Regions from separate parts of the Streptomyces sp. NPDC048349 genome, predicted to be linked through region 1. Evidence: riboswitches for the same ligand, from Rfam matches in the RefSeq annotation. Region 1 holds a riboswitch; the other holds the start of a gene.
The links. Region 1 has a riboswitch for S-adenosylmethionine ahead of AB0D44_RS30550 (aminotransferase class V-fold PLP-dependent enzyme). Riboswitches for the same ligand answer to the same signal wherever they lie in the genome.

Region 1 (7,126 bases):
GACGTACGCGGCCAAGAGGTTCACCCACGAACAGGCCACGTCGGCCATCGTCGTGTCCTACTACTGGCACTTCGTCGATGTCGTCTGGATCGGCCTCTTCGCGACGATCTACCTGATCAAGTAGCGAACACGTCACCGGGCCCGACCCGGCACTCCATCCAGAAACACCGACGCAGAAGATCCTGACACCGGGGTAATCCGTGAAAAAGCTCTCCGCACGACGACGCCATCCGCTGGCGGCGGTCGTCGTTCTACTCCTCGCGCTGGCGGCCACTGGGGGGCTGTACGCCGCCTTCGCCCCTGCGGGCAAGGCGCAGGCCGATGAAACCGCCCAGTCCCTCGCCATCGAGGAGGGCAAGAAGCTCTACGCCGTGGGTTGCGCAAGCTGCCACGGAACCGGCGGTCAGGGTTCCTCTGACGGCCCGAGCCTGGTCGGCGTCGGCTCCGCGGCCGTCGACTTCCAGGTGAGCACGGGCCGCATGCCCGCCCAGCAGCCCGGCGCCCAGGTGCCGAAGAAGCCCAACGTCTACTCGCAGGCGCAGATCGACCAGCTGGCGGCGTACATCGCCTCCCTCGGTGCCGGTCCGATCACGCCGACCGAGAAGCAGTACGACCCGGCGGGCGCCGACGTCGCCGCTGGTGGTGAGCTGTTCCGCAACAACTGCGCGCAGTGCCACAACTTCACCGGCGAAGGCGGCGCCCTGACGAACGGCAAGTACGCCCCCAACCTTGAGGACGTCTCGCCGAAGCACATCTACGAGGCCATGCTGACCGGCCCGCAGAACATGCCCTCCTTCCCGGACAGCACCATGCCGGAGAAGCAGAAGAAGGACATCATCGCGTACCTCGAGAACGTCAACGGCGAGAAGTCCACCAGCCCCGGTGGCCTCAAGCTCGGCGGCCTCGGTCCCGTTTCCGAGGGTCTGTTCGGCTGGATCTTCGGTCTGGGTGCGCTGATCGCTGTTGCCGTCTGGGTCGCGGCCCACACCGCTAAGGCCAAGAAGTCATGAGTCAAGACATTCCCGAAGAGAAGCACCTGCCGAGCGAGCAGGGCGACGCGCACCACGGTGCCGTAGCGGTCGCGGACAACCCGTTCGCCGACCCGGGCCTGCCGGTCCACAAGCCGCGCATCCAGGACATCGACGAGCGGGCGGCGAGGCGCTCCGAGCGCACCGTCGCCATGCTCTTCACCCTGTCGATGCTGGCCACGGTCGGCTTCATCGCCGCCTACGTGACCATCCCGGTCGACAAGATCGCGTACGTGTTCCCGGTCGGGAAGGTCAGCGCGCTCAACTTCGCGCTCGGTCTGACCCTGGGCACGGCCCTCTTCTGCATCGGCGCGGGCGCGGTCCACTGGGCCCGCACCCTGATGTCCGACGTGGAGGTCGCCGACGAGCGGCACGAGATCGCCGCTCCGCCGGAGGTCAAGGCCAAGGTCATGCAGGACTTCGCCGACGGTGCGAACGAGTCCGGCATCGGCCGCCGTCCGCTGATCCGCAACACGATGCTGGGCGCGCTGGCCATGCTGCCGCTCTCCGCCGTCGTGATCATGCGCGACCTGGGCCCGCTGCCCGAGGACAAGCTGCGCAAGACCCTGTGGGCCAAGGGCAAGCTGCTCATCAACCAGAACACGATGGAGCCGCTGCGTCCCGAGGACGTCCTGGTCGGTTCGCTGACCTTCGCCATGCCGGAAGGCCTGGAGGAGGAGCAGCACGACTTCCAGGTCCAGATCGCCAAGGCCGCCCTGATGATCGTCCGGATCAAGCCGGAGGACATCAAGGACAAGCAGGAGCTGGAGTGGTCCCACGACGGCATCGTGGCCTACTCCAAGATCTGCACCCACGTCGGCTGCCCGATCAGCCTGTACGAGCAGCAGACGCACCACGTGCTCTGCCCGTGCCACCAGTCCACCTTCGACCTCTCCGACGGCGCCCGTGTCATCTTCGGCCCGGCCGGTCACGCGCTTCCGCAGCTGCGGATCGGTGTGAATGACGAAGGCTTCCTCGAAGCGCTCGGCGACTTCGAAGAGCCCGTCGGTCCTGCATTCTGGGAGCGCGGATGAGCACTGCGACCACTGACACCAAGGCGCGCAAAGCGCCTGCCGGCGAGCGCGTAGCGGACTGGGCGGACGGCCGCCTGGGCATCTACAGCCTCGCCAAGGCGAACATGCGGAAGATCTTCCCGGACCACTGGTCCTTCATGCTGGGTGAGATCTGCCTCTACAGTTTCATCATCATCATCCTCACGGGTGTGTACCTGACGCTGTTCTTCCACCCGAGCATGAACGAGGTCGTGTACCACGGCTCGTACGTGCCCATGCAGGGCGTCATGATGTCCGAGGCGTTCGCCTCGACCCTGGACATCAGCTTCGACGTCCGCGGTGGTCTGCTCATCCGGCAGATCCACCACTGGGCCGCGCTGATCTTCGTCGCGGCCATGGTCGTGCACATGATGCGCGTCTTCTTCACCGGCGCGTTCCGCAAGCCGCGTGAGATCAACTGGATCTTCGGCTTCCTGCTGCTGGTCCTCGGCATGTTCACCGGCTTCACCGGTTACTCGCTGCCGGACGACCTGCTGTCGGGTACCGGTGTCCGCTTCATGCAGGGCGCCATCCTGTCCGTCCCGGTCGTCGGCACCTACCTGTCGATGTTCCTGTTCGGCGGGGAGTTCCCGGGCGGCGACTTCGTCGCGCGGTTCTACTCGGTGCACATCCTGCTGCTGCCCGGCATCATGATGGGCCTGCTGGTGGCCCACCTGATCCTGGTCTTCTACCACAAGCACACCCAGTTCCCCGGCCCCGGCAAGACGAACAACAACGTCGTCGGCATGCCGCTGCTGCCGGTCTACATGGCCAAGGCCGGAGGCTTCTTCTTCCTGGTCTTCGGTGTCATCGCGGCCATCGCGGCGATCGCCTCGATCAACCCGATCTGGGCGCTCGGCCCGTACCGCCCGGACCACGTGTCCACCGGTGCGCAGCCCGACTGGTACATGGGTATGCCGGAAGGCCTGATCCGTGCCATGCCCGGCTGGGAGATCAACCTGTGGGGCCACACGCTCGTCCTGGGCGTGTTCATCCCGCTGCTGCTCTTCCCGCTGGTGCTGGGTTCGATCGCCGCCTGGCCGTTCATCGAGTCCTGGGTCACCGGTGACAAGCGCGAGCACCACCTGCTGGACCGCCCGCGCAACGTCCCGACCCGTACGGCCTTCGGTGTCGCCTGGATCGCGGAGTACATCGTCCTGCTGATCGGCGGTGGAAACGACATGTTCGCGCAGTACTTCCACCTGTCGATCAACTCGATCACCTGGTTCGTCCGGATCGGCTTCTTCGTCGTCCCGGTCCTCGCCTTCATCGTCACCAAGCGGATCTGCCTCGGCCTCCAGCGCCGGGACCGGGACAAGGTGCTGCACGGTCGCGAGACCGGCATCATCAAGCGCCTGCCGCACGGTGAGTTCGTCGAGGTCCACGAGCCGCTCTCGCAGGACAAGCTGCACACGCTCACCTCGTACACGCAGTACCAGCCGATCGAGATCGGCCCGACGGTCGACGAGAACGGTGTCGAGCGCAAGGTGAAGCTCGGCGAGAAGCTGCGCGCGAAGCTCAGCAAGGGCTTCTACGCCGAGAACAACCAGATTCCGAAGCCCACGGTGGAGGAGTACAAGGAGATCCAGAGCGGCCACGGCCACCACTGATCCCGTTTGAGGGACTGATTTCGGCCAGTCCCCGTGTCGCCACGGCAAGAGCCCCGTCCAGTGTCCGGACGGGGCTCTTTGCCGTCTCCGGGGCTGGATAGGCTGAAGACCTTCCCATTCGACGTGGGCCCCCACATCGGCGGGCGATGAGCAGCAGGAGCGGACCATGAACGTGGCGACCCCGGCAGGCGGCGACAGCGTGGCGGCCCGCGGCTGGCCGGGCGTACTCGACGCGCTGCTCAGTGGCCGGGACCTGAACGCCGAGGACACCGCCTGGGCCATGGACCGGATCATGCGCGGCGAGGCCACCGACGCCCAGATCGCCGGCTTCGCGGTCGCGCTCCGGGCCAAGGGGGAGACGGTCGCGGAGATCAACGGCCTGGTCCGGGCCATGTACGCGCACGCCAACCTCATCGAGGTGCCGGGCCGGACGGTGGACATCGTCGGCACGGGCGGCGACGGGGCCAAGACGGTGAACATCTCCACCATGTCGGCGATCGTCGTGGCCGGTACGGGCGCCAAGGTGGTCAAGCACGGCAACCGGGCCGCATCCTCCGCCAGCGGCTCCTCGGACGTGCTGGAGAAGCTCGGCGTCAACCTGGACCTCACCCCCGCGCGGGTGGCGGAGGTCGTGGAGCAGGCCGGCATCACCTTCTGCTTCGCAGTGAAGTTCCACCCGGCGCTGCGTCACGTCGCCGCGGCCCGCAAGGAGCTGGGCATCCGCACCACCTTCAACTTCCTCGGCCCGCTGACCAACCCGGCCCGGGTCCGCGCCCAGGCCACGGGCGTCGCCGACCCCCGGGTGGCCCCGATCGTGGCCGGAGTCCTCGCCGAGCGGGGCTCCTCGGCGCTCGTCTTCCGCGGTGACGACGGCCTGGACGAGCTGACCACCACCGCCACCTCCCGGGTGTGGTGGGTGCGGGACGGCAGCGTCCGCGAACAGCCCTTCGATCCCCGGGACGTGGGCATCCGGCTGGTCGACGTGGCGGAGCTGCGGGGCGCGGACGCCTCGTACAACGCCGACATCGCCCGCCGCCTGCTGGCCGGCGAGACCGGTCCGGTCCGCGACGCGGTCCTGCTGAACTCGGCGGCGGCCCTGGTGGCGCTGGACCCGGGCCCGGGCACGCTGGAAGAGCAGATCGCGGCCGGCATCGCCCGTGCGGCGGAGTCGATCGACTCGGGCGCGGCCCGTGCGGCGCTGGACCGGTGGGTGGCGGCCAGCAACGCGTAGCGCCCGGCGGCGCCCGATCGCCGCGTTTCGGTCAAGGCCCCGGTCCGGATGGTGGACCGGGGTCTTGCGCGTGGCGGATCTTGTGGCAGGATGCTGACCAGGTCACGAGTGACAGCGTTTAGGCCCCGGCTTGCTGTCCGGCAACCCTCCTTCCGTGGCGGGGTGCCCCGGGTGATGACCAGGTCGTAGGCAGCGAGGTCTACGGCAAGCGCGGATCCCTCGACACCAGGGGTCCTGGTCTCTCGAGGAGCGTTTTTCCGTGAGCAAGCGAATGCGATAGGGCGACTCCGCCCCTTCTTCACCCCTCGGAACAGGGTCACGTCCGCGTACTGCGCGTACCCCCGTTCGGCTCCGAGGACTTTCCCGTACCCCGCCGGGCGGCTCCGCGCCGCGCCGCAGCCGCGTACGGGCACACCGAAGCCATTCACCCCTGCCTGCCGGGAGATTCCGCCATGTCCGCATCCCTGAACGTCGCCGCCTCCGTCGTCGCCGCCACCGTCTCTGCGGGGGGCCCCGCCTGTGCCGGGCCGCTGCCGGTCCTGGGCCGGGACGTCACCGTCCCGCTCGTCACCGGCGGCGAGGTCACCTACGCGGCCCTCGACTACGCGGCCAGCGCCCCCGCGCTCCAGCGGGTCTGGGACGACGTGGCCGCCTACGCCCCGTACTACGGCAGCGTCCACCGCGGCGCCGGCTACCTCTCGCAGCTCTCCACCGACCTCTTCGAGCAGAGCCGGGCCACCGTCGCCGCGTTCCTCGACTGCCGCCCCGCCGACCAGGTGGTCTTCACCCGGTCCACCACCGACTCCCTGAACCTGCTCGCGGCCGTCCTGCCCGCCGGCTGCCAGGTCTTCGTCTTCGAGACAGAGCACCACGCGTCGCTGCTGCCGTGGGCGGACGCGCAGGTCACCTACCTCAACGCCCCCCGCACCCCGGACGAGGCCGTCGCCACCCTGGAGCGGGCGCTCGCCGACCGAGACCCGTACGGTCCGGCGCTGGTCTGCGTCACCGGCGCGTCCAACGTCACCGGTGAGCTGTGGCCGGTCAAGGAGCTCGCCGCCGCCGCGCACGCCCACGGCGCGCGGATCGTGCTGGACGCGGCCCAGCTCGCCCCGCACCACCCGGTCTCCGTCCGGGACCTGGACGTGGACTGGGTGGCCTTCTCCGGGCACAAGCTGTACGCCCCCTTCGGCTCGGGCGTCCTCGCGGGCCGCGCGGACTGGCTCCAGGAGGCCGAGCCGTACCTGGCCGGCGGCGGTGCCTCCCGGAAGGTGGCGCGGCGCGCGGACGGCGGCGTGGACGTCGAGTGGCACACCACGGCCGCCCGCCACGAGGCCGGCTCCCCGAACGTCATCGGCGTCTATTCCATCGCGTCCGCGTGCCGCGCCCTGCAGGAGGCCGGGTTCGAGGACCTGGTCGCCCGCGAGCGGCACCTCATCGCCAAGGTCCGCGAAGGCCTGGCGGAGGTCCCCGCCGTCCGGGTCCTCTCCCTCTTCGGCGACGACGCCCCGCGCGTCGGCGTGATCTCGTTCGTCGTCGACGGCTGGAACAGCTCCCACTTCGCGGCCGCGCTGTCCGCGGAGTACGGGATCGGCGTCCGCGACGGCCTGTTCTGCGCCCACCCGCTGGTCCGCACCCTGCTGGGCAGCGAGCCGCAGGCCCAGGGCGAATGCGGAGCCCCCGAGGCGGCGCCGGGGGAGCGTTCCCTGAACGCCATCCGGGTCAGCTTCGGCGCCGGCACCCCGGACGAGCACGTGGAGCGCTTCGTCCGCGCGGTGCGGGAGCTGGTCGCGGACGGTGCCAAGTGGCAGTACCGCACGGAGGAAGGCCGCTGCGTCCCGGCCGTCTGACGGGCGTCGTGCGGCGCCGTTGCGCGGGGCTCTGCCCCGGACCCCGCGCCTCAATCGCCGGCGGGGCTTGATGTGCCCGGGGTCGGGGGGTGGGGCGGGGCCGCTCCGGAGTGTCTCCTCGGCTCGCGCACGAAGCCCCGGCTGCGTGAGCGGGGGCCCGGGTTGCGCGCTCGTCCTGCGGGGACCCTCCTGCGCGTCCCCACCCCACGGCTGACTCCGGCCGGGGGGCCCGATCGGGCTTCCTGTCCGGGTCGGGGGGTGGGGCGGGGCCGCTCCGGAGTGTCTCCTCGGCTCGCGCACGAAGCCCTGGCTGCGTGAGCGGGGGCCCGGGTTGCGCGCTCGTCCTGCGGGGACCCTC
Region 2 (7,126 bases), on a different contig from region 1:
CGCCAGCCCAGGTTCGCCGCGTAGACGGCGATCCCGTTCTCGGCGTCGACGATGCCGGGGACGGCGACCCCGGCGGCCGAGGCGGCCCGTCCGTAGCGCTCCCGGCCGGTGGCGAGCAGCTCGGCGGCGAAGTCCTGGATCGTCTCGACAACGGCTTCGGGGCCCCGCTCGCGGCCGGTGGCGCGGCGCGCCTCGTGCAGCAGGGTGCCGTCGGCGGCGACCAGGGCGGCCTTCATCCCGGTGCCGCCCACATCGAGGGCGATGACGTGTTTCACGGGTTTCACAGGGGACAGTCTCGCGTGCTTCACGGGGAAAGGTCTAGTCCATTGAGGGGGGATTGTTGAGTGGCCATACAAATCGGGGCCAAGGATGTGGACCGGCGGCCAAAGTGGTGTAGACCTTACGTGGATCGTACGTACAACAAGGGGTGGAACGAGAACTGTGAACCGCCGAAACCTGCGCCTGGCCGCGTCCGGCGCCGCTCTGTGCCTGACGGCCGTGACACTGACCGGCTGCGGAGCCGGCGGCGGACTCACCGGGGACAACGAGGTGACCCTGCGGGTCGTGGCGGCCGAGTACGGGGACAATCCGCAGAACTCGTCGGCCACCTACTGGAAGACGCTCGCCCAGGACTTCGAGAAGGCCAACCCGGGGATCAACGTCGAGGTCAGCGTCTACTCCTGGTCCGAGGTCGACGCCAAGGTCGCCGACATGGTCAAGGCGGGCAAGGCCCCCGACATCGCGCAGATCGGCGCCTACGCCGACTACGCCGAGGCGGGCAAGCTCTACTCGGCGGACGAACTGCTCTCCGTCAAGACCGAGGCCGACTTCCTCGGGCCGCTCGCCGACGCGGGCAAGGTCAAGCGGGTCCAGTACGGAATGCCCTTCGTGGCCAGCACCCGGCTCCTCTTCTACAACGAGAAGCTGCTGACCGACGCCGGGGTCGTCGCGAAGGACGCCAAGAACGGCTGGCAGCCCAAGAGCTGGGCGGAGCTGGAGGCGGCCGCGAAGAAGCTCAAGGGCGCGGGCGTCCCCACCCCCTTCGCGCTGCCGCTGGGCCGCGAGGAGGCCCAGGCCGAGACGATGATGTGGATGCTCGCGGGCGGTGGCGGCTACACCGACAACGAGGAGCAGTACGCGATCGACTCCGCCGAGAACGTCAAGGCGCTGGAGTTCCTCCGGGACAAGATGGTCGGCCAGGGCCTGACCGGACCCGTCGAACCGGGCAAGCTCGACCGGCAGGCCGCCTTCGACGCCTTCACGCGCGGCGAGGTCGGCATGCTCAACGGCCACCCGACGCTGATCAAGCAGGCGGCCGGCAAGGGAGTCAGGTTCGGCATGGTCACCATGCCCACCGCGGACGGCGCCGAGCACTCGGCCATGGGCGTCGCCGACTGGGTGATGGCCTTCAAGAACGGCCACCGCAAGGAGTCCGGGAAGTTCCTGGACCACCTCTACGAGGCGAAGAACGTGACCGCCTTCACCGGCATGTACGACCTGCTCCCGGTCACCACCACCGGCTACCGGGCCGTGCAGTCCGGCACGGGCGGGACCGCGCCGCAGCTGAAGACCTTCCTGGACGCCCTGCCGTCCTCGCGGCTCTACCCGGTGGGCAAGAAGTCCTGGGCGGGCGTCAGCGAGGACATCAAGCAGAACATCGGCAAGGCCGTGCAGCCCGGCGGGCAGCCGGCCAAGGTCCTGGAGGAGATCGCGACGTCCGCGCGGGCGGCCGACCCGAGCTGAGCTCCGCGCGGGGCCCGGGCCGGGCCGGACCGGCCCGCCGGGGCCCGCCCGGCCGGTGTCGGTGGGCGGCGTTAATCTGGCGGTATGACGGACGACGGGCGGCTGACGGCCACGGAGGCCGCGGTGCTCGCGTACGAGGGACGCACCTGGCCCGGGCCCGGGGCCAAGGAGCGTGCGATACGGGAAGGGCTGGGGATGACCCCGGTCCGCTACTACCAGCTGCTCAACGCGCTGATGGACGACCCCCGCGCGCTCGCCCACGCACCGGGCACGGTGAACCGCCTGCGCCGCATCCGCGAGGCCCAGCGGGCAAGGCGCTAGGTCGTCTCTCTCGCATCTTGCCCGACGGTGGCCTGCGCCATAGCCGTCGCCCGGCGCGGCCGTTAGGGTCATCCGTATGGGGAGCCATCCGCACGACTTGCCGATGCCCGTCACCGCAGCCGGACGCGAGGGACTCGATGCCCTGCTCCGCGCGCCACGCAGTTCCGTGGTCGCCCTGGACTTCGACGGCACCCTCGCCGAGATCGTCCCGGACCCGGACCAGGCCCGCGCCCACGCGGGAGCCCTGCCCGCCCTGGCCGCGCTGGCCCCCGAGGTCGCCCACGTCGCCGTGATCACCGGCCGGCCGGCGGGCGTCGCCGTCCGCTACGGGGGCTTCGCCGGGGTCGCGGGACTCGAACACCTGGTCGTCCTCGGCCACTACGGGGCCGAGCGGTGGGACGCCGTCACCGGGATCGTGCAGGCCCCCGCGGAACATCCGGGGGTGGCGGCGGTACGGGCCGAGCTGCCCGGCTTCCTGGACTCCATCGGGGCCTGGCAGGGCACGTGGATCGAGGAGAAGGGGCGCGCGCTGGCCGTCCACACGCGGCGCGCGGCGGATCCGGAGGCGGCCTTCGCGGCGCTGCGCGAGCCCCTGGCGGAGCTGGCGGCCCGCCACGGGCTGATGGTGGAGCCCGGCCGCGCGGTCCTGGAACTGCGCCCCCCGGGGATGGACAAGGGCGTCGCCCTCACCGAGTTCCTGGCGGAAACGGGTGCGGAGGCGGTCCTGTACGCGGGCGACGACCTGGGCGATCTGGCCGCGTACTCGGCGGTCGAGAAGCGCCGGGCCGAGGGTCTGCCGGGGCTGCTGGTGTGCAGTGGCTCCGCGGAGGTTCCGGAGCTGGCCTCCCGCGCCGACCTCGTCGTACCGGGGCCCGCCGCGGTGGTCGGCTTCCTGGCGGACTTGGCGGCGGCCCTCCGCGCGTAGCCTGCGGCGCCTGCGGGACCGGCCGGTGCGGCTGCCGTCAGGGGCCCCGCCCCCGAACCCCGCGCCTCAAACGCCGACGGGGCTGGGGTGGGCCTGGCCTGCGGGGCCGGGTCGTGCCTGGCCCGGGTGTTTGCCGCGCCACCGCCGTCAGGGGCTCCGCCCCCGAACCCGCGGGGTCCGGGGCGGAGCCGGGGCGGCGGGGTGCGGGTCAGGTGTTCAAGGCCGAGAGCTGGGCTTCGAACCAGGCCGCCGGCGGGAGGGCCGTCGCCGCGGCGGCCAGGCGCTTGGTGCGTTCCGCGCGCTCCGGATCCGGCATGGCCAGCGCAGCGTGCAACGCCTCCGCCGTCTGCGTGACGTCGTACGGGTTCACCGTCAGCGCATCCCCCCGCAGCTCCTCGTACGCCCCGGCCCCGGTGGACAGCACCAGCACGCACCCCGCCTCCGACACCACCGGCACCTCTTTCGCCACCAGGTTCATCCCGTCCCGCACGGGGTTCACCAGCGCCACGTCCGCCATCCGGTACGCGGCCAGCGACCGCGCGAAGTCGTCCTGCACGGACACCAGCACCGGCTGCCACTGCTCCGTGCCGAACTCGGCGTTCACGGCCGCCGCCAGCTCCCGCACCGACTGCGTGTAGTCCCGGTACACCTTCAGGTCCTGCCGCGAGGGATAGGCCGACGCCAGGTGCACCACCCGGCCGCGCCACTCGGGATGTGCCGTCAGCAGCTCCCGGTACGCCAGCAGCCCCCGCAGGACGTTCTTCGACAGCTCCGTCCGGTCCACCCGGACGATCGTCTTCAGGTCGCCGACCTCCGCCCGCAGCTGCGCCAGCTTGTCGTCCACCTCCGGCCGGTGCGCCAGCGCCCGCAGCTCCTGCGCGTCGACGCCCAGCGGGAACACGGCCACGTTCCCCCGGCCCGCCGCGTCCAGGAAGCTCGTCGCCCAGGCCTGGGTGTGGAAGCCCAGCACGTCCGCTCCGAGCATCCCGTCGAGCAGCTGTTCCCGGACGTCGTCCGGGAGCACGTCCAGGAACGGCTTCGCGGCCCACGGCGTGTGCGTGAAGTGCGCGATCCGCAGGTCCGGCCGCAGCGCGCGCAGCGCCCCCGGCACCAGCGCCAGGTGGTAGTCCTGCACCAGTACGCGTGCCCCCGGCGCCGCCTCCTCGGCCAGCGCCTCGGCGAAGGCGCGGTTGTAGGCGACGTACGAGGCCCAGCGCCGCCGGAAGTCCGCGTCGAAGACCGGCTCGCGCGGGATGTCGTACAGGTGGTGGTGGGTGAACCACAGCACCGAGTTCGCGATGCCGTTGTAGGCGTCGTCGTACATCGTGGGATCGATGTCCAGCATCCGGACCCCTGGCTCCGCGACGCCCCGGCGGACCGCCTCCCGGTCCGCCTCCGACAGGGCGGCGCAGATCCACAGCGCCTCCGGCTGCTCCGCGAGGGCCGCGGAGAGGCCGGAGACGAGGCCGCCCCCGCCCCGCCGGGTGCCGAGCGTGCCGTCGGTGTCGAGGGAATACGAGAGCGGGCCGCGGTTCGCGGCGACGAGTACCTGAGATGAAGCCATGTCGCGAACCTAGCCCGGCCCGGCCTCGCGCAAACTTCCGAAGCCGTCAGGCCGCGCCGCGCAGGGCGTACTCCCTGATGCCCAGCATCGGCGGCCGCTCCTCGGTGTCCACCGGGTACGTGTGCGGTACGAACCCGTCCGGGCCGCGCTCGAACTGCGTCAGCTCCGGCCGTACGAGGTGCCCGCGCGAGAGCCGCAGCTGCGCGGTGCGGTAGATCGCCGCGGCCATCCGGCCCAGCGCCTGCCCGTCCTGGTGGCGGTGGAGCCGTACGCCCACGTCCACCTGGGCCAGTGCGTCCAGTCCGACCGTGTGCAGCGCGTCGACCAGCAGGCCCAGCTCGACGCCGTACCCGACGGGGAAGGGCAGGCGTTCCAGCAGGGAGCGCCGGACGGCGTACTCCCCGCCGAGCGGCTGGACGAAGCCGGCCAGCTGCGGCCAGTGCAGGTTGAGCAGCGGGCGGGCGACCAGTTCGGTGACCCGGCCGCCCTGCCCCGGGGCGTCCCCCAGCGGGCGGTCGTACATGGCCTTGACGAACTGCACGTCCGGCTCGGTCAGCAGCGGTCCCACGATGCCGGAGACGAAGGCGGCCGAGAAGTCCCGCAGGTCGGCGTCGACGAAGCACAGGACGTCCCCGGTGGCGGCCAGCAGCGAACGCCACAGCACATCGCCCTTGCCGGGGAGCGCCGGGATCCGCGGCAGGATCTCGTCGCGGTGCACCACCTGGGCCCCGGCCTTCGCCGCCACTTCCGCCGTAGCGTCACTGGAGTCCGAGTCGATCACGATCAGCTCGTCCACCAGCGGGACCGGCAGTCCCTCCATCAGCTCGCGCCGGATCACCTCGACGATCGCGCCGACCGTCGCCTCCTCGTCGAGCGCCGGCAGCACCACGCTGACCGTGGTCCCAGCTGCCCGTTTCCGGTCCAGCAACTGGTCGAGCGGTCGGTCGGCGGCGGACCAGGAGCGGTCGGCCAGCCAGCGCTCCACCTCTTCCAGCACGTTGAGCACTCCCTGCGGCTTGGTCGGATTGACCGAAAAGTGATCCATCTCGCGGTTCGGACGCCTGTCTCAACCACGTGGGCCTTCGGTTACAGTCTTGAACAACGCGAAGGACCGCCGCATGCCGGGGGTCCTCGCGCACAAACGCACCGGCGCGCCATAGAGCGCGTGTGCCGGTGCCATACCGCTCATCCAGAGGGGCAGAGGGACACGGCCCGTTGAAGCCCCGGCAACCCTCCAGTCGGTTCTCGCGATGCGACAAGCATCCCGCGGGGCCCCGGCTAGGGAAGGTGCCAATTCCGTCTCATGGCGAAGTGCGCCATGGGGAAGATGAGGAGAAAGGGCCTCGCCATCATGGCTGCACAGACTGTTGCCACCTCTGTCGATCTCGGACCCGCCAACGCGCTTTCCTGTCGCGAGTGCGGTACCCGCTTCGACCTCGGACCCATCTTCGCGTGTGCCGAGTGCTTCGGCCCGCTGGAAGTCGCCTACGACCTCCCCGCCGGCGACCCCGAGGCCCTGCGCGCCGCGATCGAGGCCGGCCCCGCCAACATCTGGCGCTACGCGCCGCTGCTGCCGGTGCCCGCGGACGTGGCCTCCAAGCCCAGCCTGAACCCGGGCTTCACCAAGCTCGTGGACGCGGCGAACCTGGCCAAGGAGCTCGGCGTCACCGGCAAGCTCTACGTCAAGGACGACTCCGGCAACCCGACGCACTCCTTCAAGGACCGCGTCGTGGCCATCGCCGTCGAGGCGGCCCGCGCCTTCGGCTTCACCACCCTGTCCTGCTCCTCCACCGGCAACCTGGCCGGCGCGGTCGGCGCCGCGGCCGCCCGGGCCGGTTTCCGCTCCTGCGTGTTCATCCCGCACGACCTGGAGCAGGGCAAGGTCGTCATGGCCGGTGTCTACGGGGGCGACCTCGTCGGCATCGAGGGCAACTACGACGACGTGAACCGCTTCTGCTCCGAGCTCATCGGCGACCCGCTGGGCGAGGGCTGGGGCTTCGTCAACGTCAACCTGCGCCCGTACTACGGGGAGGGTTCCAAGACCCTGGCGTACGAGATCTGCGAGCAGCTCGGCTGGCAGCTGCCCGACCAGATCGTCATCCCCATCGCGTCCGGCTCGCAGCTGACGAAGATCGACAAGGGTCTGCAGGAGCTGATCAAGCTCGGCCTCGTCGAGGACAAGCCGTACAAGATCTTCGGCGCCCAGGCCGAGGGCTGCTCCCCGGTGTCGAGCGCCTTCAAGGCCGGTCACGACGTGGTCCGCCCGCAGAAGCCGAACACCATCGCCAAGTCCCTGGCGATCGGCAACCCGGCGGACGGTCCCTACGTACTGGACATCGCGCGGCGCACCGGCGGCTTCGTCGAGGACGTGACCGACGAGCAGGTCGTCGAGGCCATCAAGATCCTCGCGCAGACCGAGGGCATCTTCGCCGAGACCGCGGGCGGCGTGACCGTCGGCGTGACGAAGAAGCTCATCGAGAACGGGCAGCTCGACCCGGCGCTGACCACCGTCGTCCTGAACACCGGAGACGGCCTCAAAACCCTGGAGGCGGTGGCAGCGGACAGCGGCCAGA

Region 2: it holds a riboswitch for S-adenosylmethionine, as region 1 does, so the genes downstream of both, thrC (threonine synthase) here and AB0D44_RS30550 (aminotransferase class V-fold PLP-dependent enzyme) in region 1, are expected to answer to the same signal.

What each region holds. Positions count from the first base shown of each region.
Region 1 is NZ_JBEZLA010000079.1:10,384-17,509, forward strand. It holds gene AB0D44_RS30525 (heme-copper oxidase subunit III) at 1-124, shown strand, start outside; gene AB0D44_RS30530 (c-type cytochrome) at 201-1,010, shown strand; gene AB0D44_RS30535 (Rieske 2Fe-2S domain-containing protein) at 1,007-2,062, shown strand; gene AB0D44_RS30540 (ubiquinol-cytochrome c reductase cytochrome b subunit) at 2,059-3,690, shown strand; gene trpD (anthranilate phosphoribosyltransferase) at 3,857-4,921, shown strand; SAM riboswitch class IV at 5,022-5,138, shown strand; gene AB0D44_RS30550 (aminotransferase class V-fold PLP-dependent enzyme) at 5,374-6,768, shown strand.
Region 2 is NZ_JBEZLA010000023.1:68,178-75,303, forward strand. It holds gene AB0D44_RS15370 (ROK family protein) at 1-275, opposite strand, end outside; gene AB0D44_RS15375 (extracellular solute-binding protein) at 442-1,743, shown strand; gene AB0D44_RS15380 (DUF3263 domain-containing protein) at 1,828-2,064, shown strand; gene otsB (trehalose-phosphatase) at 2,141-2,989, shown strand; gene AB0D44_RS15390 (trehalose-6-phosphate synthase) at 3,198-4,553, opposite strand; gene AB0D44_RS15395 (glucosyl-3-phosphoglycerate synthase) at 4,600-5,550, opposite strand; SAM riboswitch class I at 5,736-5,887, shown strand; gene thrC (threonine synthase) at 5,881-7,126, shown strand, end outside.